DNA from 2 places in the Vibrio eleionomae genome. Region 2 is predicted to be linked to the other one. Evidence: predicted binding sites of a transcription regulator. Region 2 holds the regulator's gene; the other holds the start of a gene.
The links. Region 2 encodes PurR, which represses purine synthesis genes. Its sites were predicted from a motif close to TNANGNAAACGTTTNCNTNA; they were not measured.
Positions count from the first base shown of each region.

Region 1 (12,648 bases), on a different contig from region 2:
GAGTGATCGTACGCTGTCCCTTTATCAAAGCACTCGTGCAGCAGAAATTGAGCTAACCTTTTCCGCGAGTTATCGAGTTACTATCCCTGATATTGGTGATAGAACCTTTACCACCAGTGTGACACGAAGCTATTTGGATAACCCACTCAGTGCATTGGCAAAATCGGTCGAACAAGACAAACTTGAAGATGAAATGCGCCACCTCGCAGCAAGCCAAATTATCCGTCAAATGGCACGCTTAAAAGCGAACATCGAAGCAGGCACTATGAATTTGGATAAAGACGGTAATAAGATCACAACCAAGGAGCTGCATGAACAGCAGCAAGAACAGAAAAAACAGCAAGAGTTAGGCAGTGATCTTTCTAACTCTGATTCTGTCGACTAAGACTGAGCACTTTGATTGGTCATGAGAATATACGCAGATAAGTTAGCGGATTTATTAAACAAGCAGCTGTTGCCGAGCTATTTGGTCTTCGGCAACGAGCCGCTGCTGTTAGATGAATCACGGATTGCGATTGAAAAAGCAGCTCTTACCCTAGGGTTTGAAGAAAAACATCGGTTTGCCGTTGATGCAAGTCTAGATTGGAATGAGGTCTACGACTGTTGTCAGTCAATGAGCTTATTTTCAAATCGTCAGCTTATCGAGCTAACTTTACCGGAAGCAGGAATCAATGCGGCAATAGGTAAAGAAATTAAAACGCTCGTCGAAAGCCTTAATCCTGATGTGATGTTAGTGATTATTGGTGGCAGGCTGACGAAGGCACAAGAGAACTCGGCTTGGTGTAAAGCGATAGCAAATCAAGGTTGCTTGGTTAACTGTTTAACTCCAGATATTAGTCGCTTACCACAATTCGTAATCACTCGCTGCCGACAGATTGGGCTGACTCCTGATACTGAAGCTGTGCAAATGTTAGCCCATTGGCATGAAGGGAATCTATTTGCCCTCGTTCAGAGTTTAGAAAAACTCGTGTTGCTCTATCCAGACGGACAAATCACGATGATTCGCCTAGAGGAAGCATTAAGTCGTAATAACCACTACACCGCTTTTCATTGGACTGATTCTTTACTGGAAGGAAAAGAGAAACGTGCACAACGCGTTTTACGCCAGTTACAAGCGGAAGATATGGAACCTATAATCCTGATTCGAACCATTCAAAAAGAGCTGATGCAATTAGTTCAAATGCAGCAAGCTTTAACGACAATGCCCTTAGGCTCTGTGATGGAAAAATTTCGTATCTGGCAAAATAAACGCCCCCTGTACGCTGCAGCATTAAAGCGTCTTTCCACAAAAAAACTGCGCCATTTGGTGCAATTACTTGCCCAATGCGAAATATTGACAAAAACTCAATATGAGCAACCTGTTTGGCCTTTATTGCAACAAATCACCTTTGAGTGTTGTCATACTGATGCAAACATACCGTTACCACTGTAAGAGTAAAGACTGACTCAATACGCTACGATGTCCCTAACACGTAATATCGTACGGATAAATACAGTGATCGGTATGGTATACTCCGACGCTCTTTTTACTTAGAACAACGATAAATTTCAGAGGATAGTTACTTGCAACGCGAAGAATTAACCGCATTCCTTGCTGATAAAGCAGATGATATGAAAGCACAAGACATCATTACTATTGATGTGCAAGGTAAATCTAGTATCACAGATTTTATGATCATTTGTACTGGCACCTCTAAACGCCACGTAGCTTCCATTGCCGACCATGTGGCCAGTGAAGCTCGTAAATCAGGCCTAGATCCGCTTGGTATTGAAGGTGAAACCGAGGGAGAATGGGTAGTTGTTGATTTGGGCACCACAATGATCCACGTGATGCAGGAAGAACAACGCGAGATGTACCAGTTAGAAAAGCTCTGGAGCTAAGCGTTGAAGATTCAATTAATCGCTGTTGGAACTAAAATGCCCAAGTGGGTAGAGGAAGGCTTTCAAGAGTATAAACGTCGCTTTCCCCACGATATGCCGCTCGATCTCATTGAAGTTTCAGCCGGTAAACGAGGCAAGAATGCCGATATTGCAAGAATTTTGCAAAAAGAAGGCGAAGCCATGCTAGCGGCTGTGCCAAAAGGCAACCGTATTGTTACGCTCGATATTCCCGGAAAACGTTGGGATACCGAGCAATTGGCTGGTCAACTGGAAAGTTGGAAATTAGATGGACGCGATGTCTCTATCTTAATTGGTGGTCCAGAAGGACTTGCTCCAGCATGTAAACAAGCCGCAGACCAATCTTGGTCTTTATCGCCGTTAACGCTCCCTCACCCACTCGTTCGGGTGGTGATGGCTGAAAGCCTGTATCGAGCGTGGAGCATAACCGCCAATCACCCTTACCATCGAGAATAGGCATAGATGTTACGCAAACATAGCCCAATTCGAGATTACTTAGCAGAAGCACGGCTATTTCGTAGCCGTGCGGTAGTATCCTTTGTTGGCATTATTCTATTAGTTATTGTATTGATTGGTAATTTGTACAATATCCAAGTCAATCAATACCAAGATTATAAAACCCGTTCCAATGATAACCGAATCAAAATAGTCCCAATCTCTCCTAACCGCGGATTAATTTATGATCGAAATGGTAAACTACTCGCAGAAAATCGCCCTGTATTCAGTCTAGAAATCACCCCTGAAAAGGTGAAAAATATGGACGATACCCTCAAGCGTTTACAGACAATACTGCCCATTACCCAAGACGATATTGATGAGTTTCAAAAAGAGCGCCGGCGTACACGTCGCTTTGATTCGGTCCAACTACTTTCTCAGCTAACTGATGAGCAAGTCGCTAAATTCTCAGTCAATCAATACAAATTTCCTGGCGTGCAAGTCACTGCAGCTTTGAAACGTTACTACCCTTATGGTTCCGTTCTCACCCACGTTTTAGGCTATGTGTCTCGTATCAACGATAAAGACATGTCACGCTTAGAGCGCGAAGGAAAAACCGCTAACTATCAAGCAACGAGGGACATCGGTAAATTAGGTATTGAAAAATATTACGAGGATGTCCTACATGGTACGGCCGGTTATCAAGAAGTAGAAGTGAACAGTCGAGGGCGCATTATTCGTACCTTGAAGTACGTACCGCCAATTCCAGGGAAAGATATCGTGTTAAACATCGATATCAACTTACAACTGTATGTCAGCAAGTTATTAGACGGACGTCGCGGCTCAGCCATTGTGCTCGATCCTAAAGACAACGGTGTTCTTGCTATGGTATCCAGTCCAAGTTATGACCCGAATGCATTTGTTCATGGTATTTCAGGAAAAGCGTACGCTAAATTGCTGAATGATAAAGATCGACCTCTTGTTAACCGCAGTACATTAGGTATCTACCCTCCGGGTTCCACAGTGAAACCGTTTATGGCAGTGTCGGCATTGACCGAAGGTGTTATTACACCAACGTATACCCGTAACGACCCCGGCTATTGGAAAATTCCTAACTCGAACACTCGCCCTTTCCGCGACTGGTTACGTTGGGGACATGGCAAAGTAAATGTCACCAAAGCCTTAGAAGAGTCTGTCGATACTTTCTTCTATCACGTTGCATACGAGATGGGTATTGACCGTATTTCGACTTGGATGAAGAAATTTGGTTTTGGCGATTATACCGGTATTGATATCTATGAAGAAAGTAAAGCCAATATGCCAACCAGAGAATGGAAACATGCAAAATTCCATCAGCCTTGGTACCAGGGTGATACTATCCCTGTTGGTATCGGGCAAGGTTACTGGACAGCAACTCCGCTTCAATTGGCTAAAGCGTTGTCGGTGCTCGTACATCATGGCGAAGTCATCGCACCTCACTTACTCCGTTCGACCATCAATAATGGTGACGCATTTTCTACTCGACGCGATGCGGAGATCGTGACCTATCCCCCTATAAAAAATGTACCGGAAAAATACTGGGACATCGCACTGCACGGTATGTATTTGGTGAACAACGGTCCTCGTGGTACCGCTCGCCGCGCATTCCATGGTGCACCTTATACCAGTGGAGGTAAATCAGGTACGGCTCAGGTCTTTGGTTTAGCGGAGGGTCAAAAATACAATGCAGCAGAACTGGCCGAGCACTTACGAGACCACGCTTTGTTTATTTCATTTGCACCTGTAAAAAATCCAAAAGCAATCGTGACTATTGTATTAGAAAACGCGGGGGGCGGGTCGAGTCATGGTGCACCTGTGGCGCGTAAAATCTTTGACTATATGCTACTTGGTAAAGGAAAGAGCGACAAATGATGAATATCGATCCTACTCAAGAGAACCGCTCATTTTTCCAGCGTATTCATATTGATTTACCACTGCTTCTTGCAGTGATGTTACTGATGTTTTTTGGTCTGGTCATTATGTACAGCGCTAGTGGGCAGAACATGGCAATGATGGAACGCCAAGCAATGCGTATGCTACTCGCGCTTGGCATCATGATCGGCATTGCTCAGATTCCTCCACGCACCTATGAACGAATGGCTCCTCTACTCTTTTTTGTTGGGGTTATCCTTCTCGTTGGTGTTCTGCTGTTTGGTGAAATATCTAAAGGTGCTCAGCGTTGGCTGAACTTGGGCTTTGTCCGTTTTCAACCTTCAGAGCTACTAAAATTAGCAGTACCGCTGATGGTGGCGCGTTTTATTGGTCATCGTCAGCTACCGCCAGACTTTCGTACATTGGTTCTATCGCTCGCGATGGTATTCGTTCCGACCATTCTGATAGCAAAACAACCGGACCTTGGTACCTCTATATTGATCGCTGCTTCTGGCGTGTTTGTTATTTTCCTCGCTGGTATTAGCTGGAAATACATTATCGCGGCTTGTGTTGCTGTCGGCGCCTTTATCCCTGTGCTGTGGTTTTTCCTGATGCACGATTACCAAAAAACGCGAGTTAGGACATTATTTAATCCAGAGTCCGATCCGTTAGGTGCGGGCTATCACATTATTCAAAGTAAAATTGCGATTGGTTCTGGCGGGTTACTTGGAAAAGGATGGTTGCATGGCACGCAATCTCAACTAGAATTTTTACCAGAGAGACATACTGACTTCATTTTCGCAGTGATTGCAGAAGAATGGGGACTGATTGGTGTGTTGGTATTACTTTCTGTTTATCTATTTGTGATTGGACGCGGATTATATTTAGCTACCAACTCACAAACTGCATTTGGTCGTATGATGGCAGGGAGCATAACGTTAAGCTTTTTTGTTTATGTGTTTGTTAATATTGGCATGGTGAGTGGAATTTTACCTGTTGTTGGCGTTCCTCTGCCATTAATCAGCTATGGTGGTACCTCTATGGTGACACTACTTGCAGGATTTGGGATTTTAATGTCAATACACACTCACAGAAAAGCATTTTCAAAGGCGAACTAAATGACAAAGTTACTGTTGCCATTCTCGGCCATGTTAGCTTTGCTACTGGCCGGCTGTAGTTCGTCTGGACGATACTCGATTGATAATGATGTGGCGCCAAATGCGCCCATCTCTGTAGATCATGTGGAGGATGCTCATCCACAAAATGAGCCTTATAGTCTTGGTGGTAATAAGGACTATACACTTGGTGGTAAAACTTACCATATTATAAAAAATACTGAAGGGTATACTGAAACAGGCAAAGCATCTTGGTACGGTAAAAAATTCCACGGACATTTAACGTCGAATGGTGAAATTTACGATATGTATTCGATGACAGCAGCCCACAAAACACTGCCTTTACCAAGCTATGTGAAAGTGACCAATACCGATAACGACAAAACGGCTATTGTTCGGGTCAATGATCGGGGACCATTCCATACAGGGCGGATTATTGATTTAAGTTATGCGGCAGCTTATAAATTAGGTGTGCTGCAAACAGGTACAGCCAATGTAAAAATTGAGGTCATTACTCCAGGAAAATCAAAGAGTAAAGAACCATCAGATGCAGGCCATAAGTACTACGTACAAGTGGCATCGACACAAAATGAAAAAAATGCGCGAACTTTAGCGCAAAAACTAAGTCAAAGCTTATCAGTGCGTACTTTTGTTGATAGCAAAGAAAGTAACCACCGTGTCTTTTTAGGTCCGTTTGTTGACTATACTCTGACGCAACAAAGCCTTGAACGAGTAAAATCTCTCGGCTATGAGACAGCATTCGTTAGAAAGCACATCCATTCGCATTGATACACTGGATCGGATCAGAAGTGACAGGGTCTGTTTTAAGGCATCATTTCTGATAAGATAACGGATAATTAAGTAAAAAAGTCAAACTCACCATGAAAAAAGCGATTTTAAATACTGTTTTAGCGTCTTCTGTTGCGCTATCAGCAAGTTTCTCGGGTTCAGCAGTGGCTGCCTCTCCAGTTGTTGTACCAGATGCACCTCAAATTGCAGCAAATGGCTACATTTTGATGGATTACCATTCCGGTAAAATTCTTGCTCAAAAAAACATGAACGAGAAACTACCGCCAGCTAGTTTGACAAAAATGATGACGAGCTACGTTATCGGTCAAGAGATTAAGCGCGGTAACATTAGCCGTGATGACGACGTTGTCATCAGTCGCAATGCTTGGGCGAAAAACTTCCCAGAATCTTCAAAAATGTTTATCGAAGTTGGTACCACTGTAAAAGTGGGAGAACTAAACAAAGGCATTATTATTGATTCAGGTAACGATGCTTGTGTGGCTATGGCAGAACACATCGCTGGCTCTACCGATGCATTTGTCGATCTTATGAATGCTTGGGCGAATACGCTAGGCATGAAAGACACTCATTATGCTAACGTACACGGGCTTGATAACCCTAACTTGTACACTACACCACACGATTTAGCAGTACTTGCGCAAGCGTTAATTCGTGACGTTCCTGAAGAGTATAAAATCTACTCAGATAAGAAATTTACCTACAACGGTATCACACAGTACAACCGTAACGGCCTACTGTGGGATAAAAGTATGAACGTCGATGGCATCAAAACAGGCCACACTAGCCATGCAGGCTACAACCTGGTGACATCAGCGTACGAAGGTAAAATGCGCCTTATTTCTGTTGTAATGGGTACAAAGAGCTCTAATGCACGTAAAGCAGAAAGTAAAAAACTACTAGGATACGGCTTCCGTTTCTTTGAGACTGTTGAGCCACATAAGAAAGGCCAAACATTTGTTAAAGAACGCATCTGGATGGGCGATAAAGACAAAGTTGCTCTAGGTGTCAATGAAGATACTTATGTCACTTTACCTCGCGGACAAGCTAAAGATCTGACGGCAAACTTTGTGCTGGATAAACAGCTAAAAGCGCCAATCAAAAAAGGTGACGTAGTAGGTAAACTCTTCTACCAAGTTGATGGTAAAGATGTTGCTCAATATCCTTTAATGGCTTTAGAAGATGTTAACCAAGGTGGCATTTTCAGCCGTCTTTGGGACTACATTGTTCTATTGTTCAAAGGCTTATTCTAAAGGCTCTCATCGTCTTTAAAAAAGCCGCTAACGCGGCTTTTTTGTTGACTTGAGATCCACATCAATTGGCTGTACTATTCTGCACCGCTTCTATTATTAGTAAACCTTGGAGTTTCCTTATGTTGACACTCAACTCTGATGCAAAATTGAAAGACCTTCTCGAGTTCCCTTGCTCATTTACATACAAAGTCATGGGCCATGCGAAACCAGAACTACCTGAACTGGTATTAGAAGTCATTCAACGCCATGCTCCAGGTGACTACAGCCCTCGAGTAAAGCCAAGCGGCAAAGGTAACTACCATTCAATTTCGGTAACGATTACAGCAACATCTATCGAGCAAGTAGAAACCCTTTATAAAGAGTTAGGCGATATCGAAATCGTACGCTTAGTACTATAAACGCCCAATCATTTTCAATTTTATTTGAAATGAGTAAACTTTTTTTTAAAGCAGCGAAAGCTGCTTTTCCCTTTTTTATCAGATAGTTAAAAACAACACGTTTCACAAGTGTTAAAAAAAACGCTATAAAAAGTAGTTCAAAGCATCTAAGAAGTTTATAATCCAAAAACTTTATATAAGACCGATGGACGTAATAATGGACAGTGAACTGGTCGTCAGGCATTTAGGCCGCCGGGATTACCAACCGGTCTGGCAAGCAATGCATGACTTTACTGATCAACGCGATTCAGAAACCCGGGATGAAATCTGGCTAGTGGAGCACAACCCTGTATTCACCCAAGGCCAAGCGGGAAAACCTGAACACTTATTGAATACGGGGGATATTCCCGTTGTTCAGAGTGATCGCGGCGGACAAGTCACCTACCATGGCCCCGGTCAACTCGTCGTCTACTTTTTAATTAACCTACGTCGTAAAAAACTTGGGGTTCGCGAATTAGTCACCGATATAGAAACACTCGTGATCAACACGCTTAAACACTATCAGATTGACTCAGCAGCGAAACCTGATGCTCCTGGCGTTTACGTCGACGGGAGAAAAATTTGTTCACTCGGCCTACGTATTCGTAAAGGCTGTTCTTTCCATGGGTTGGCACTCAACGTCAATATGGATTTATCGCCGTTTCTACGTATTAACCCATGTGGCTATGCGGGAATGGAAATGGTTCAAGTGAGCGATTTAAAGGGACCAACCGACATTGAACATGTCGAGCATATACTAGTCAAAGAACTTGTTAGCCTGCTAGGCTACGAGAAAGTCGAAATCAGCACAGAAGCCTATAATCATGAGTAAACCAATTCAGATGGAACGTGGTGTTAAATACCGCGATGCCGACAAAATGGCACTGATTCCAGTTAAGAACATGCCTGAAGAACAAACTGAGGTTCTACGTAAACCTGAGTGGATGAAAATCAAGCTGCCTTCTGATAGTCAACGTATCAAAGACATAAAATCAGCGATGCGCAAGAACAACCTTCACTCTGTTTGTGAAGAAGCCTCTTGCCCTAACCTCGCCGAATGTTTTAATCATGGTACTGCTACCTTCATGATTTTAGGTGCTATCTGTACCCGTCGTTGTCCGTTCTGTGACGTTGCCCATGGTCGCCCTGTTGCACCAGAAGCTAATGAACCACAAAAATTGGCACAAACCATCAAAGATATGAAGTTGAAGTATGTGGTGATCACCTCTGTTGACCGCGATGACCTTCGTGATGGTGGCGCACAACACTTTGCAGACTGTAACCGTGAAATTCGCGCTCTTAACCCAGAAATTCGTATTGAGACACTCGTACCTGATTTTCGTGGTCGTATGGATACTGCGCTTGAGTTAATGAAAGACAATCCGCCAGATGTATTCAACCACAACTTAGAAACTGCCCCACGTCTATATCGTAAGGCTCGTCCAGGTGCAAACTATAAATGGTCACTAGAACTTCTACGTAAATTCAAAGAACAGCATCCAGACATTCCAACTAAATCAGGTTTGATGATGGGGCTGGGCGAAACCAAAGAAGAAATCATTGAAGTACTCAAAGATCTACGCTCTCATGGCGTGACAATGCTGACTCTCGGTCAATATCTAGCACCAAGTCGCCACCATCTACCAGTGGCTCGCTATGTGCCACCAGAAGAATTCGAAGAACTCAAAGAAGTTGCATTAGAGTTAGGCTTCACTCATGCAGCTTGCGGCCCGTTCGTACGTTCTTCTTACCATGCAGATCTCCAAGCTCAAGGTATGGAAGTTAAATAATTCATACTCCTGAGTACTAAAGCCGATATGGAATCCATATCGGCTTTTTTCATTTATCGGCATTCACTACTTGCAGCTCTCGAACAAGTTTTATACGCTGGCGTTGGCTTATACTAAAATGTAGATATTAATTAACCGCGACCGGGTAAAAATCATAGGAGCAACGATGATTTCTTATCATCGGTTCGGTACACGTAACAACGTAAAGGATTTCATCATGAATAAATTTGGACTCTTGGCTCTAATTATTACAGGAGTGTTGGCGGGATGTGCATCGAACGAGCAACGAGATAACTTCCAAGAAGCGTCGTTCGAGCTCTGTAATACTGACGTCAAAATCTATTCAGTTAGTGATGACGGCCGAGTTCGTATCGTGTGTGCTGATGGATCTAAGTTCTCACTTCAAAGCGAACAAACTCTTGATACCATGCGTGATATCAACGCGGATTATTGTTCTGGCGAAGGGCTTGGAAAATTTTCTGAAAGCAGTAACTACTATATGTTCCAATGTAAATCAGGTGCATTGCTTAGTGTTGCAAAATAACATAGAGCAACACTACAGTTAATCGCTTACAAACAGACAAAAAGGGCCCGCATATTAATGCGGGCCCTTTGTTTTATAACTTAAGTATAGAAATTAAGCGTAAACAGGAAGACGTTTACAGATTTCTAAAACTTTCTGTTTTGTTGCATCAATAACAGATTGATCATTGATGCTATCAAGTACATCACACATCCAGTTTGCTAACTCTTTTGCATCTTCAGCATTGAAGCCGCGACGAGTAATTGATGGAGTACCAACGCGAATACCAGACGTTACGAATGGGCTACGTGGATCGTTTGGTACAGAGTTTTTGTTAACTGTAATGTTAGCAGCGCCAAGAGCCGCATCAGCCTCTTTACCAGTGATGTCTTTATCGATCAGATCAACAAGGAACAGGTGGTTTTCAGTACTGTTAGATACGATTTTGTAGCCACGCTCTTGGAATTGAGCAACCATCGCTTTAGCGTTTTCTACAACACGTTCTTGATAGGCTTTAAATTCTGGCTCCATTGCTTCTTTGAAAGCAACCGCTTTTGCAGCGATAACGTGCATCAAAGGACCACCTTGACCACCAGGGAACACTGCAGAATTTAGTTTCTTGTACAGATCTTCACCTGCGTTAGAAAGGATAAGACCACCACGAGGACCTGCCAATGTTTTGTGAGTTGTCGTTGTTACAACGTCAGCAAATGGAATTGGGCTTGGGTATACACCAGCAGCAATTAGGCCGGCAACGTGTGCCATATCAACAAACAGGTAAGCATCTACTTTGTCTGCGATTTCACGCATGCGTTTCCAATCTACAACTTGAGAATAAGCAGAGAAACCACCAATAATCATCTTAGGTTTGTGTTGTAGTGCTAGCGCTTCCATTTCATCGTAGTCGATTTGACCATCAGAATCGATGCCGTAAGGAATCACATTGTAGTGTTTGCCAGAAAAGTTAACTGGTGAACCGTGAGTTAAGTGACCACCGTGTGCTAGGCTCATGCCTAGAACGGTGTCGCCAGGGTTCAACAACGCCATATACACTGCGCTGTTTGCTTGAGAACCTGAGTGTGGCTGTACGTTTGCGTATTCACAACCGAACAGTTTACAAGCACGGTCAATAGCCAATGCTTCTGCTTTATCAACATACTCACAACCGCCGTAGTAACGCTTGCCAGGGTAACCCTCTGCGTACTTGTTAGTTAGCTGAGAGCCTTGTGCTTCCATTACACGTGGACTTGTGTAGTTTTCAGAAGCAATAAGTTCAATGTGTTCTTCCTGACGAAGAGTTTCTTCCTGGATGGCAGCGTATAGCTCCGGATCGTAATCAGCGATGTTCATATCACGCTTAAGCATCTGTATCTCCTGACTCAGATTAACTGAAATTTTAGGGAAAAAACCGCACAACGACTAAACGCAAACGTTTTCGTCACCGTAATGGCGCGCATTTTACATAAATTGATCTTCATCATAAAGCACAATTTACACAATTTATTATGCAGTTTTTTCATAATGAGTGACAAATCGTTTCATAAACCTTGTAAATAGGCAGAAAGGCTTACTATCAACATTAATCAGCAAGGGCTCACTCAATACCGTGCACCTTCTTCTTTGTGTCTCTTCTGACTGTCAACTTACCACTTTACGCCCTGTAAATTGGCCGTTACATAGATGTACCTTAATTTCCCCTCACTATCTACCGGAAAAAGTATCTTTTTATTAGTATCGCCTCTTATCTCATCAAATCTCAGATTTTTACTGTGTGATCACACAGAGCCACTGCAGGACTACAACACATTTATGGAAAAACACACACTTAAAGAAGACGCTATAGCAATGCTTACAGGCTCGATAATCACAGCGCAAGGCGTTTTCTTTCTTCAAGCCGCCCATTTACTCACAGGCGGCACCGCTGGCTTATCTTTGCTGTTGGCAAAACTTATCCCTATCAGTTTCGGCACATTGTATTTTGTCACAAATGTGCCTTTTTACTTTTTAGCGTGGAAACGTTTTGGTAAAGCATTCGCCATCAATAGCGTGGTATCCGGCGCATTAGTGTCAATTTTTACAGACCAACTTCACCATATTATTCATCTTGATCAAATCAATGATGTTTATTGTGCATTTGCTGGTGGGTTACTAATGGGGATTGGCATGTTGATTTTATTTCGCCATCGTTCAAGTCTAGGTGGATTTAATGTGATGTGTTTGGCGATTCAGGACAAATGGGGCATTTCAGTGGGTAAAACACAGGTGTTTATTGACTGTTCAATATTACTCATTTCATACTTCTATGTTCCTGTCTGGTTACTTGTACTCTCTGTATTTGGCGCAATTGTTGTCAATAGCGTTCTCGCAATGAACCATAAACCCACCCGCTACACCGTTAATTACCGCTAAGAGCAAATACATCTCGCTGAAACAGCATCTTGAGGTTACTTGCGTATAACCCAATAACCTCATTAGAGCCAGTTGACTTCAATCTTCGAC
Region 1 covers NZ_WEKT01000014.1:43,380-56,027, reverse strand. Annotated here, with positions in the region: gene F9817_RS10120 (LPS-assembly lipoprotein LptE) at 1-385, shown strand, start outside; gene holA (DNA polymerase III subunit delta) at 407-1,432, shown strand; gene rsfS (ribosome silencing factor) at 1,564-1,881, shown strand; gene rlmH (23S rRNA (pseudouridine(1915)-N(3))-methyltransferase RlmH) at 1,885-2,355, shown strand; gene mrdA (penicillin-binding protein 2) at 2,362-4,245, shown strand; gene rodA (rod shape-determining protein RodA) at 4,245-5,363, shown strand; gene F9817_RS10090 (septal ring lytic transglycosylase RlpA family protein) at 5,364-6,149, shown strand; gene F9817_RS10085 (serine hydrolase) at 6,242-7,420, shown strand; gene ybeD (DUF493 family protein YbeD) at 7,540-7,818, shown strand; gene lipB (lipoyl(octanoyl) transferase LipB) at 8,015-8,668, shown strand; gene lipA (lipoyl synthase) at 8,661-9,626, shown strand; gene F9817_RS10065 (hypothetical protein) at 9,844-10,170, shown strand; gene glyA (serine hydroxymethyltransferase) at 10,264-11,514, opposite strand; gene F9817_RS10055 (YitT family protein) at 11,959-12,558, shown strand.
Region 1: a site for PurR is predicted at 11,571-11,590, ahead of glyA (serine hydroxymethyltransferase). Genes of this name have one in related genera too.

Region 2 (12,648 bases):
ATTTGGTTCAGGCGATCAGGTGCGAATTCTCTATTTTGATGATGGCGTGAGAGTAGATCGCGAAATGTAACGTAACGTTAATACGCTTTATCCTTGTAAGTGTTGGTGTGAGAAATCCTGTGATTGACACTAGCGCCTAGGGCAATTTTTCGTTAGTCTGCAAATACGAAGAATTTTCGTCGCCATTTTTCACTGATGAATGATGTTGGCGGCGCAAGGATACACAACTTTAAATGGAAAGCCTTACGTTACAACCTGTTGAAAAATTTGATGGAGAAGTGAATCTTCCTGGTTCAAAAAGTGTTTCTAACCGAGCTTTATTGCTCGCTGCACTAGCAAAAGGGAAGACGCGCCTCACTAACTTACTTGATAGTGATGATATTCGTCATATGCTCAGTGCCCTGACTAAACTGGGTGTTCAGTATCAACTTTCTGATGATAAAACCGTTTGTGAAGTGGAAGGTTTAGGCCGGCCATTTTCGGCAGACACGCCATTAGAACTGTTTTTGGGTAACGCTGGTACAGCAATGCGTCCACTTGCGGCAGCACTGTGTTTGGGTCAAGGTGAGTTTGTTCTGACTGGCGAACCTCGCATGAAAGAACGCCCAATTGGTCACTTAGTCAATGCGCTGCGTGAAGCTGGCGCAGAAATTGAATATTTAGAAAATGAGAATTACCCGCCACTGTCGATAAAAGGCACTGGTCTCAAGTCGGGTACTGTCGCCATCGATGGTTCTATTTCAAGTCAATTTTTGACGGCTTTTCTCATGTCTGCGCCACTGGCTGATGGTGACATCACCATCAATATTGTGGGTGAGTTAGTATCAAAACCTTATATCGATATTACCTTGCAGATCATGCAACAGTTCGGTGTTAATGTTATTAACAACGACTACCAACAGTTCGTGATACCAACAGGGCAAAGCTACGTCGCACCAGGACATTTTATGGTGGAAGGTGATGCATCATCAGCGTCTTACTTCCTCGCCTCTGCAGCGGTTAAAGGCGGCAGTGTGAAAGTGACGGGGATTGGCAAAAAAAGCATCCAAGGTGATGTGCAATTTGCTGACGCGTTAGAAAAAATGGGGGCAGAAATTGAGTGGGGTGATGAATATATTATTGCTCGTCGCGGTGAACTCAATGCCATCGATATGGATTTTAACCATATTCCAGATGCAGCCATGACTATTGCAACTGCAGCCTTGTTCGCTAAAGGGACCACCACCATTCGCAATGTATATAACTGGCGTGTGAAAGAAACCGATCGCTTAGCGGCTATGGCGACAGAGCTACGTAAAGTCGGCGCTGAAATAGAAGAGGGCGAAGACTACATCACGATCACTCCGCCAGAAAAATTCATCCATGCAGCCATTGATACTTATGATGATCACCGCATGGCAATGTGTTTTTCGTTAGTGGCTTTCTCTGATGTTGGTGTGACGATTAATGATCCAAAATGTACGTCAAAAACATTCCCAGATTATTTTGATAAATTCGCCGTATTAAGTCATTAAATGGTCAACGTTATGATGAAATAAAGCCTCTTCCGAGGCTTTATTTTTAGTGTAAATGTAATTTGCTGATGGTCACTATATATAATACTCATACACTAGGCTTGACACTTTAGGTATTTAGCCATCAATCACTATTCGAGAGTAAATTCTGATGATAGGTGGTGCGCTAAATATTTAAACATGTTGAATACCGCTGTTGTTTTTGTGGTTGGCAGTCCGTTGTCATCAAGGAAATATTCACCTTTAAATACTAAAATGCCTGCTTTTTCTTCAACTTGAGTAGCTTTCATACCTTCAACATAATGTTCATGATCTTGAATCAGTTGATTAGCTATCATGAGTAAGTCTACTTTTGAAATGGGCTTTTTATCGGCCATAATGTTTCCTTTTATTATTTTGTTTGGCAGTGATAACTAGTGTATTGAGCGCATAATATCAGACAATGATCGAGCTCAGTAAAAACTAAAATTGTGATTTATTGCAAAATTCACTTGTTTTACCTCGCGTTCTGTCCAGACTGTCATTACTATGTGCGAGTTTTCTGGAGCGCTTAGCATTTCGTCGATTTGTCGAGCAAATAAGCCGGTTTTTAAAAAAACAAGTTGATCTTCTGGTTATCTACCTCGATAGTAAAAAAAGAAGCAATATTTAAGAACATAATGCGATAAAACCAGTCGCAAAGTGGTTAAGGACATTTGAATCAAATTATGGGTAAATCACTCGTTATCGTGGAGTCGCCAGCCAAGGCCAAAACAATCAACAAATATCTTGGCAAAGACTTTATCGTAAAGTCTAGTGTCGGTCATGTCCGCGATCTGCCAACTGCCGGTCAATCAACTGGCGCCAAAAAAGCAGCGCCGACTTCGACTAAAGGCCTTAGTGCTGAAGAAAAAGCTCGCCTTAAGAAAGAAAAAGAGCGTTCATCTTTAATCAAGAAGATGGGCATCGATCCCTATAATGGTTGGGAAGCGAATTATCAGATACTGCCGGGTAAAGAAAAGGTAGTAAATGAACTTAAAAAGTTAGCGAAAGACGCAGACAGCGTTTATCTCGCAACCGACTTGGACCGCGAAGGAGAGGCCATCGCTTGGCACCTTCGTGAGATCATCGGTGGCGATGAAGAGCGATATAAACGTGTTGTGTTTAACGAAATCACTAAAACAGCAATCCAACAGGCGTTTAAGCAGCCTGGTGACCTAAATATGGATGGTGTTAACGCCCAACAAGCACGTCGTTTTATGGACCGTGTTGTGGGCTTTATGGTGTCTCCGTTGCTATGGAAAAAAGTGGCGCGTGGTTTATCCGCAGGACGTGTTCAATCTGTAGCAGTGAAGCTACTTGTGGAACGTGAGCGTGAAATCAAAGCGTTTACCCCTGAAGAGTTCTGGGATATCAACGCCGATACCAAAACCAGTGCAAATGACAAATTCCGTTTGCTGGTCGCGCAACAAAATGGCGAAGCATTTAAGCCGACTAACGAACAAGAAACCAAAGCAGCTATCAGTGTTTTGGAAAAAGCGCGCTATGAAGTTTGTAAGCGAGAAGATCGCCCTACAACGAGTAAGCCAAGTGCGCCATTCATTACCTCTACATTGCAGCAAGCGGCAAGTACTCGCTTAGGTTATGGTGTTAAGAAAACCATGATGCTAGCGCAGCGTCTTTACGAAGGCGGTTACATCACCTACATGCGTACTGACTCAACCAACTTGAGCCAAGAAGCGGTTGCCTCTGTTCGTGATTTCATCACTGATCAATTTGGTGATAAATACCTACCAAGTAAGCCAAATGTTTACGGCAGTAAAGAAAATGCCCAAGAAGCGCACGAAGCGATTCGTCCTTCTAGCGTTGATGTTAAATCTGATGATTTGCAAGGTATGGATGCGGATGCGCACAAATTGTATAACTTAATTTGGAATCAGTTTGTGGCGTGTCAAATGACGCCTGCTCAATACACTTCTACAACCGTAAGTGTTAAGGCGGCAGAATACACGTTGAAAGCAAAAGGCCGCATTCTCAAATTCGATGGTTGGACACGTGTACAACGTCCACTTGGTAAGAATGAAGACCAAATTTTACCTGAAGTAAAAGTAGGGGATGAACTAGCCCTTGAAGCGTTAGATCCTAAACAGCATTTTACTAAGCCACCGGCTCGCTATACTGAAGCAGCATTGGTTAAAGAATTAGAAAAACGTGGGATTGGCCGACCATCTACTTACGCATCGATTATTTCTACCATCCAAGATCGTGGTTACGTAAAAGTCGATTCACGTCGTTTTTACGCGGAAAAGATGGGCGAAATTGTTACAGATCGTCTGGATGATAGTTTTGAAGATTTGATGAACTACGACTTCACAGCACGTATGGAACAAAAACTCGACCAAATTGCCGAAGGTGATGCTAATTGGAAAGGGGTATTAGACAACTTCTTTGCCGATTTTAGTCAAAACCTTGAACAAGCTGAGCAAGATGAAGAACAAGGTGGTATGAAGCCTAACCACATGGTGCAAACAGATATTGAATGTCCAACTTGTGGTCGTCCAATGGTGATTCGCACGGCTTCTACTGGCGTTTTCTTAGGGTGTTCTGGTTATGCACTTCCGCCGAAAGAACGTTGTAAGACAACCATCAATCTTGGTGATGAAGATGGTGTTATCAATGTCTTAGAAGAAGATGTTGAAACCGCAGCACTGCGCGCTAAAAAACGCTGCCCAATTTGCGGCACTGCAATGGATGCTTACTTGATTGATGAAAAACGTAAGCTTCATGTGTGTGGTAATAACCCAAATTGTGAAGGCTATATCGTTGAACACGGCGAATTTAAACTGAAAGGGTATGATGGCCCTGTTGTTGAGTGCGATAAATGTGGCTCAGACATGGTTCTGAAAAATGGCCGATTTGGTAAGTACATGGCATGTACCAATGAATCTTGTAGCAATACCCGTAAGATTTTGAAAAACGGTGAAGTGGCTCCGCCAAAAGAAGACCCGGTCCATTTCCCAGAACTACCTTGCACACAGTCTGACGCGTATTTTGTGCTTCGCGATGGTGCGTCTGGCTTATTCTTTGCGGCAAGTAATTTCCCTAAATCGCGTGAGACACGCGCACCGTTAGTGGAAGAGCTAGCAAAATATCAAGACCGCTTACCTGAGAAATTCAAGTACCTAGCAACTGCTCCAGCGAAAGATCCTGATGGTGAACGTGCTGTAGTACGCTTTAGCCGTAAATCGAAAGAGCATTATGTACGTACCGAACATGATGGAAAACCATCTGGCTGGACAGCGCTATACATCGACGGTAAATGGGAAGTAACGGATAAACGCAAGAAAAAATAGTGATTTATCAATAACAAACCATGAATAAAAAAGGCAGCTTACGAGCTGCCTTTTTATTTTGTTGGCTATTTCTCAGTTTTCTAAAACAGTGTTGAATATTTTGTTAAATTCCCAATTATTTGTTCTCATTATTCAATATGTTGACTATCTTTTTTATAGGAGCTTGTAAACGAAGTACGGTTTGTCGTAAACCTGCTCGGATAAAGGCATTGCGTATCCAGTTCTAAATCACGATGTTTAATGAATGATAAAGATTGATGTACTTGTTTATTAAACGTTGGTCAGTGTGTGAGTGTCGCTCTTGATATTACACTGGTGTACGCAACCGGTGGGTAAAGTGGTCAGTGATTAATTTGCAGCCAGTATTGACCTACTTGATGGCCTTTTGCCCCATTTGTCGCGGTGGGGATGATGCTTCGATGGAAGAACAGTGTTTATCAAATCTACCGGTGGGCACTGAAAACAATAAATAACGGAGAACCTTAATGGCTGGTGTACTGGGAATGATTTTGGCTGGAGGCGAGGGGACTCGTTTAATGCCTTTAACGGCTTCACGGAGTAAACCATCTGTCCCATTTGGAGGCAGTTATAGGCTAGTCGATTTTGCATTAAACAATTTCGTTAATGCGGATTTAATGCGGATTTATGTGTTAACGCAATTTAAGTCACAATCACTGTATCTACATATGAAAAAAGGCTGGAATGTGGCTGGTATTACTGACCGCTTTATCGATTGTATTCCTGCCCAAATGCGAGATGGTAAGCGTTGGTATGAAGGAACTGCTGATGCGATATACCAAAACCTACGTTTTATAGAATTGTCGTCACCTGATGAAGTGTGTATTTTTGGCTCTGACCACATCTATAAAATGGATATTCGTCAGATGCTGGATTATCACCGCCGTAAAGGTGCTAAGCTCACCGTTTCTGCTATCCGCATGCCCGTCAGCCAAGCATCATCATTTGGGATTATCGAAGTGGATAGAGAAGGGCGGATGGTTGGATTCGAAGAGAAGCCCGCTCATCCTAAATGTATTCCGGGTGAGCCAGAGTGGGCGCTTGTGTCGATGGGAAATTATATCTTTGATGCGCCAACACTTTATTCTGAGTTAAAATCTGATGCAGATAACCCACAATCTAGTCACGATTTTGGTAAAGATGTTATCCCGACTATGTATCCACAAGGGGATGTGTACGTCTATGATTTTTCGGATAACATGATCAAGGGTGAACGGCCTGAAGGGTACTGGCGCGATGTTGGTACTATTGAAGCGTATTGGGAAGCGCATATGGATCTCCTTGGCAAAGACCCTAAGTTTTCTTTGTATAATCGCAGTTGGCCTCTGCATACGTATTATCCACCTTTACCGCCAGCAACGTTTGTTGATGTTGATGCGCAAAAGGTTAAGTTAACCGATAGTTTGGTTTCTGGTGGGAGTTATATACAAGGATCAAGTATTTATAAATCGGTTTTAGGTTATAGAACCAATATTGCTGCTGGTTCTTGTATTAGTGAATCTGTTATCTTAGGTGATGTGAAGATAGGTGCAGGTTGTACGATTAAACGCGCCATTATTGATAAAGACGTTGAAATCGCAGCCGGCACGGTCATTGGTGAAAATAGTGAATTAGATAAACAACGCTTTCATGTTTCACCAAGTGGTATCGTAGTCATTGCTAAAGGAACAAAAGTTGGATTCTAAAATGGAGCAAATCAGTGTGTGGTTTGCCGTTTCAGAAGCGCAAGGTTTAGTGAAGAGTGGTGGTTTAGCTGATGTAGCGAAAGCATTACCTAAATCTCTCTCTCAATTAGGACAACAGGTAGCCATTGTGCTACCTGCTTATCGTAGTATTCCTGATAAAAACTCACTCCCTGTGGTCTTGGAAACCGATCTCACACATTGGCCTCACTCATCCTATAAAGTGAGGCAAACAGAGTTAGATGGTGTGCCGGTTTATTTGATCGATAATGATCACTATTTTGACCGTCCAGAACTTTATGCAGAGCAGAATCAAGCTTACGCTGATAACGGCGAACGGTTCAGTTTTTTCTCTGCTGCAAGCTTAGATGTTCTGCCTAAGTTGGGGATTAAACCCAATGTTATTCATGCCAACGATTGGCATACAGGACTGATCCCTTTCTTATTAAAAACCCGCTATCGCTATGATGCGTATTATGAAGGTATGAAAAGTGTCTTAACCATTCATAATGCGATTTTTAAAGGCATATTTTCTTACCATGAATTGGAAATTATTCCGGAATTGAATCTCAATGGTATGGAGTTTTTACGTTATGGTGTCGATCATGTAAGTATGCTTCGAGCAGGGATTGCTTATGCGGACAAAATTAATGCAGTTAGTCCAAACTATGCATGTGAACTGTTAACACCGTTAGGATCGCATGGGTTGGTCGATGATTTTGTTCGGCGTGCGCGTGATTTGCACGGTATTGTTAATGGTTGTGACTATTCGGAGTGGGACCCGAAAACAGATCAGTTTTTGCCACAGACATATAGTGATGACGCGGCCTCTTTACAAGCGGGCAAACAAGCAGCAAAGCTCGCTTTACAAGAAGAAGTGCACTTACCGACTCGCCCTGTCCCTATGTTTGGTATGGTGTGCCGTTTAACGCACCAAAAGGGATTTCATTACTTACTCCCTATCATTGAGGCATTCCTACGCAATGATGTGCAATTAGTTATTGTGGGTACTGGAGAGCCTGAAGTTGCTGGGCGTCTACGTAAACTGGCCGATAAATACAGTGAACAGTTTGCATTTGTTGAAACTTACAGTAACAAGTTGGCGCACTGGGTTGAAGCGGGCGCTGATTTCTTTTTGATGCCATCAGAGTTTGAAGCGTGTGGATTAAATCAAATTTATAGTATGGCTTACGGTACTTTACCTATTGTTAGAGAAGTAGGGGGATTGAAAGATACCGTAGTGGATTACGATAAAGATCCTCATGAAGCGACCGGCTTTGGTTTTTTAGAGCCATCGCCAGAGGCACTTTTAATTATTATGCAGCGTGCGTTACTGTTCTATCTGCAGCAACCTACTCAATTTCTCGAAGTTCAACAAAGAGCGATGCGCAGAGATTTTAGTTGGGAAGTATCAGCACAAGAATACATTAAGATGTATAGACAGGCATTGTTTGACTAAACGTTGCCCATCCATCGATGTACTTTACTAAGCGGAGAGTGTCACTCTCCGCTTTTTTATCGATTAACACAATGAAAAGAACATTGGATATTGTGCATTCCAATAAGAAGACTTGGGTATATAAGTCATCAGGATGATTTTGTTTAAAAGGGGAAGATATTGACATTATCAATGTGGTAGACTTGCGCCGCTATTAATTTGGAGCGAAATGGCTTACTTACTGATGTTATTCCATAAAGTGTATTCACATCCCACCAGTCAACAATGGGTCGTATTTATTCACGGCGCTGGGGGCAGTTCGTCTTTGTGGTTTAAGCAAATCAAGGAGTATCGACAACATTTTAATTTGCTTCTGGTTGATCTTCGTGGTCATGGCAAATCAAAACGAGGTCCTAAAGAGTGGTTACTCAAACCTTATCAGTTCGCTGATGTCGCGCAAGATGTTATTCACGTGATTGATCATCTTAGCATTGAAAAAGCCCACTTTGTTGCCATGTCTTTGGGAACCATTATTGTACGAACAATTGCCCAACTTGTCCCTGAGCGTGTCGAAAGCATGGTGATGGGGGGAGCGGTGATGCAGTTTAATCTACGTTCTCGGATATTGGTTAAAATTGGGGATTGGTGTAAAAATATCGTCCCATACATGTGGTTATACCAACTTTTTGCCCATGTCGTAATGCCTGATAAACATCAAAAAGAATCACGTCACCTCTTTATAAGAGAAGCTAAAAAGCTGTGTCAAAAAGAGTTTAAACGTTGGTATCGTTTAACCGCTGAAGCCCATGCACTGATGGGACATTTTAGAGAAACAGAGTTACCTATTCCCACGTTATACTTAATGGGAGAGCGCGATCATCTATTCCTTCCTGCTATTAGAAAAATGCTCAGTACACACCGCTGTAGTCAGTTGATAGAGTTATCCAATTGTGGTCATGTTTGCAATATCGAGCAATCTGAGGCCTTTAATCACCACTCGATTCGCTTTCTCTTGCACCAATAAATACGGTTCCCATTCAGAAAATATTAATCACACCCTTGGTGATCAGGTTTCCCACATTTCCAACAAACAGCGAACTGACCTTCATTGGTTTCCCCGCAATTAGAACAGACCCAATTTTTATAAAGGATACCACTATTGTCGGTTTGGGTTTGACGAATAAGCTCCCATGCATAATCGGCATCTAGACGATTAAATAGCCAAATATATGGCGCTGATTGGTCATCGGCAGGAATCTCTCCTCTTAACCCGAACCACTGTTCCCCTCTGACTTCGCATTTTATGTTTGACTGCTGGAGTAGTCCACACAGTATATGAGCTTCAGTTGGGTTATTTGCGATATAAAGTTTCAATATCAATTACCTTGAATGGTCACAGTCTAACCAAGATTATGTAAATGAACAGTGTTTCAAATGGGGTGTCATATTGTGTCCTAATTAAGGACTAAATATGGCTGTCACATTTTTATAATAATCAATGTAATAACCGTACAATGTTTTTGTGATAATAATCACAAAATAATGCCATTTAAGAAAAATGAGTAAAAATTTATTTATCCAATTTAAAGCATAAATTGATCTAGCTCATGGCGAATAATTGTAATCTATAGTCTCAACTATTTTAGTTGTTACTACTATTCTAAAACATTATGAGTTGGAAATTCGGTGATAAACCGCAAAATTATTAGCAGATTTATAGGTTAACTAACGGTTATTTATCTAGATATAGCCTTAGGACAAATGAGTTAAGGGTTATGCTCATACATGGCTGGTAAGGTTAAAAGGCCGGTTTAGCAGAAATGATTCGCAAGAGTGATGTTATTGATATATCTGATGAGCCTACAAGCAAGTATGCCGGGTTTTAACCTTTTAGGTGAGTAAAAGCTCTAATATGTACCTCAACGGCTCATATGTGCGTTATAGCGCGCATAAAAAAGCACCCCAGAGGGTGCTTTCAGCAACAAGCCTTGTTAGCAACAAATTTGGCTAAAGATTTTGCATTAACTCGTCACGCCGAGTTTGTGGAATAACAGACCAGTGCTTGCCTTCGATTGCGCCTTCAAGAGCCCATAAAAGCTCTAGACTTACATCGGTAGAGTGAGTTTGCTGAATTGCTTTATACGCTTCAACCGCTCCTTTATCGTGTAACTCTTCGACAGATTCAATTCCCGCTTTACGCAACATACGTTCTGTAGCTAAACGTAAATTAGGTAAATCTTTCAATCGGTTAGGTTTAGCTTTTGCCTGAGTCTCGCGTTCTTGTTTCGCGATCTTCAACGCAGATTTTGCTTCATCTAAAATAGTATCGGGTGTATCCCAAAACGATTCTGGAAGAGCAAAATATTTTGTAACCACAGGGAAACCACGTTTTTTGTAAACGTATGGTTCTAAGCCTTGTTGTTTGTATTTCTCAGAACAAGAATCATCAGCTCTGATATGAAGCATATCGTTAACAACCAACGCGAACATTGTGTCGTCTACGAAGATTCCAAAGCCGCCAAACATTGAACGAGATTTTACGCGACCTAATTTTTCAAAGAGTCGCATTGAGTTTTTTAGTATTGGTTTATCCATGCCTTTAGTCTCGGTGTATTTGAACATACGCCACCAAAATCCAGGTCCGAGAATGTAGCAAAAGAATGCAAAGACCGTGTCAATAAGAAGTTAACATCATATGCATTTTTGCCATCGGTAACCCCGCTACCTACCCAGAACATCTGTACCACCTGGGGTTCAGGCCGGAAGCTTTGCGTCCCACCTTTACAGATGGTTTGCCCTGTGCGTGACATTTCGTTAATTAGAGTAATCTTAAACTTGAACATAAATCACATAAAAATTGCTTCTATGTGATATTGCTCACAAAAATGACTGTATTAATAATAAACGATAAATTCATCAATAAAAGTGTAAAGAAGGCAGAGCTAAAGCAATGTAAGTTATTATTTTATAATGCTTTTTACCGACTCTCGTTCGATAAGCTCTGGATGCATTTCAAAAATACGGCGTTCATGCTCTTTATTTTTGATGCGTTCAAGCAAGATTTCGAATGCGTTTTTACCAACACGGCGCTTAGGCTGATGGATGGTGGTTAACGGTGGAGAGAAATATTCGGATAGTTCAATATTATCATAACCAATGACTGACATTTCTTCGGGGATTTTTACGCCTTTCTGTTGTAGGCGACTCATTAAGCCCAGTGCCATCGTATCGTTGAAACAAAAAACAGCGGTCGGTTTTTCATCCATCGCCAAAATTTTGTCAGCAGCAAGAACGGCGGTATCACATTCAAAGTTACCTTCAAGAATCCAATCTTCGTTCACGTCATAGTTTGCTTCGTTCATTGCGCGACGAAAACCTTGGATACGCTCTTGGCAGGTAATTTTGTTTAAGTGGCCACTCAAGCAGGCAATATGACTATGACCATGATCGATAAGGTACTTAGTGGCGATATAGCCACCTTCTTCTGAGTTATCCATGATTTTATCGGCTTGGGAGTCTTCTAATCCCCAATCCATGATCACTTTAGGAATATCGGAATGGCTCTCTAGCATTTCCATCAATTCTGGCGTCATATCCGAACACATAACCAACATGCCATCAACGCGTTTCTCAGCGAGCATGCGTACGTAGTCGCGTTGTTTTTCATAAATGCCACCAGTGTTACATAGGATCAACGTATAACCTTGGCGATAGCAGTAGCTTTCGACACCATCGATGACTTCGGAGAAAAATTGGTTCGTGGACTGGGTGACCAACATGCCAATGGTTCGAGTTGTGTTGCATTTTAAACTGCGGGCAACTGCACTAGGGGCATAGTTCAACTCCTTAACAGCAGATAGCACTTTTTCTTGAGTTGCTTCTGCCACAAAACGGGTTTTGTTGATGACATGTGATACGGTGGTCGTAGAAACGCCAGCCAAGCGTGCTACATCTTTTATTGTCGCCATAGGTGATTTCCATTGGTATCAAATAACCTGAAAGTACATTGGTGATGATAATGTTGAACAGTCAGGTTTCGCTTTATTTTAGTGCAAAAAGCGGGAATAGTAGTAAAAACACAAAAACCGCTACGAGAAAGCGGTTTTTGACAATTAGTTTGAGTATTTATTAGCATCCAAGATTCTAGACTGCTCTGGCGATCACCGCAACGAAAAATTCATAATTTAATCTCAACTGATCTCGCCAACTTTTCTTATGCTTGCGACTCATTGTCTACATGATGGCGACAGATTGCTGGGTTATCAATATATTTTATCAATATGTAAAATGGACGGCTTAAGCGTATAAATGACATTTAGACTCTACGGGAGAGCTGACGTTGTTTCATGATGTGCTAACGAATAATGCACATATGATAACTAACCAAAAATAAGGTAAGTCATGAGACGTTTGATTGTAGAACCGAGGATTAGGACCAACATACTAGAGGTAAAAGGCACTTTTTATCACTTTTCCCTATCAAAGGCGCTTATATACCCAAATGACCTCAAGATGCAGGATTCAGAGCTTCATCAACGAGCCTAGGTCAAGCTCAATCACAGCAGGAATGGTCATTCCCTTTCAAGGTGATTGAGCGCAGAAATAGGTTTGTTGATGAGCTCCCAAAGGGCGAGTTTTATTCGCTCCTAGGCTGTGTTACTGAT
Region 2 covers NZ_WEKT01000057.1:19,195-31,842, forward strand. Annotated here, with positions in the region: gene F9817_RS20075 (outer membrane lipoprotein) at 1-70, shown strand, start outside; gene aroA (3-phosphoshikimate 1-carboxyvinyltransferase) at 234-1,514, shown strand; gene F9817_RS20085 (YciN family protein) at 1,646-1,891, opposite strand; gene topA (type I DNA topoisomerase) at 2,222-4,846, shown strand; gene glgC (glucose-1-phosphate adenylyltransferase) at 5,332-6,549, shown strand; gene glgA (glycogen synthase GlgA) at 6,551-8,005, shown strand; gene F9817_RS20105 (alpha/beta fold hydrolase) at 8,214-9,008, shown strand; gene F9817_RS20110 (putative signal transducing protein) at 9,032-9,358, opposite strand; gene F9817_RS20115 (TfoX/Sxy family DNA transformation protein) at 9,992-10,579, opposite strand; cyclic di-GMP riboswitch class I at 10,693-10,791, opposite strand; gene purR (HTH-type transcriptional repressor PurR) at 10,945-11,952, opposite strand.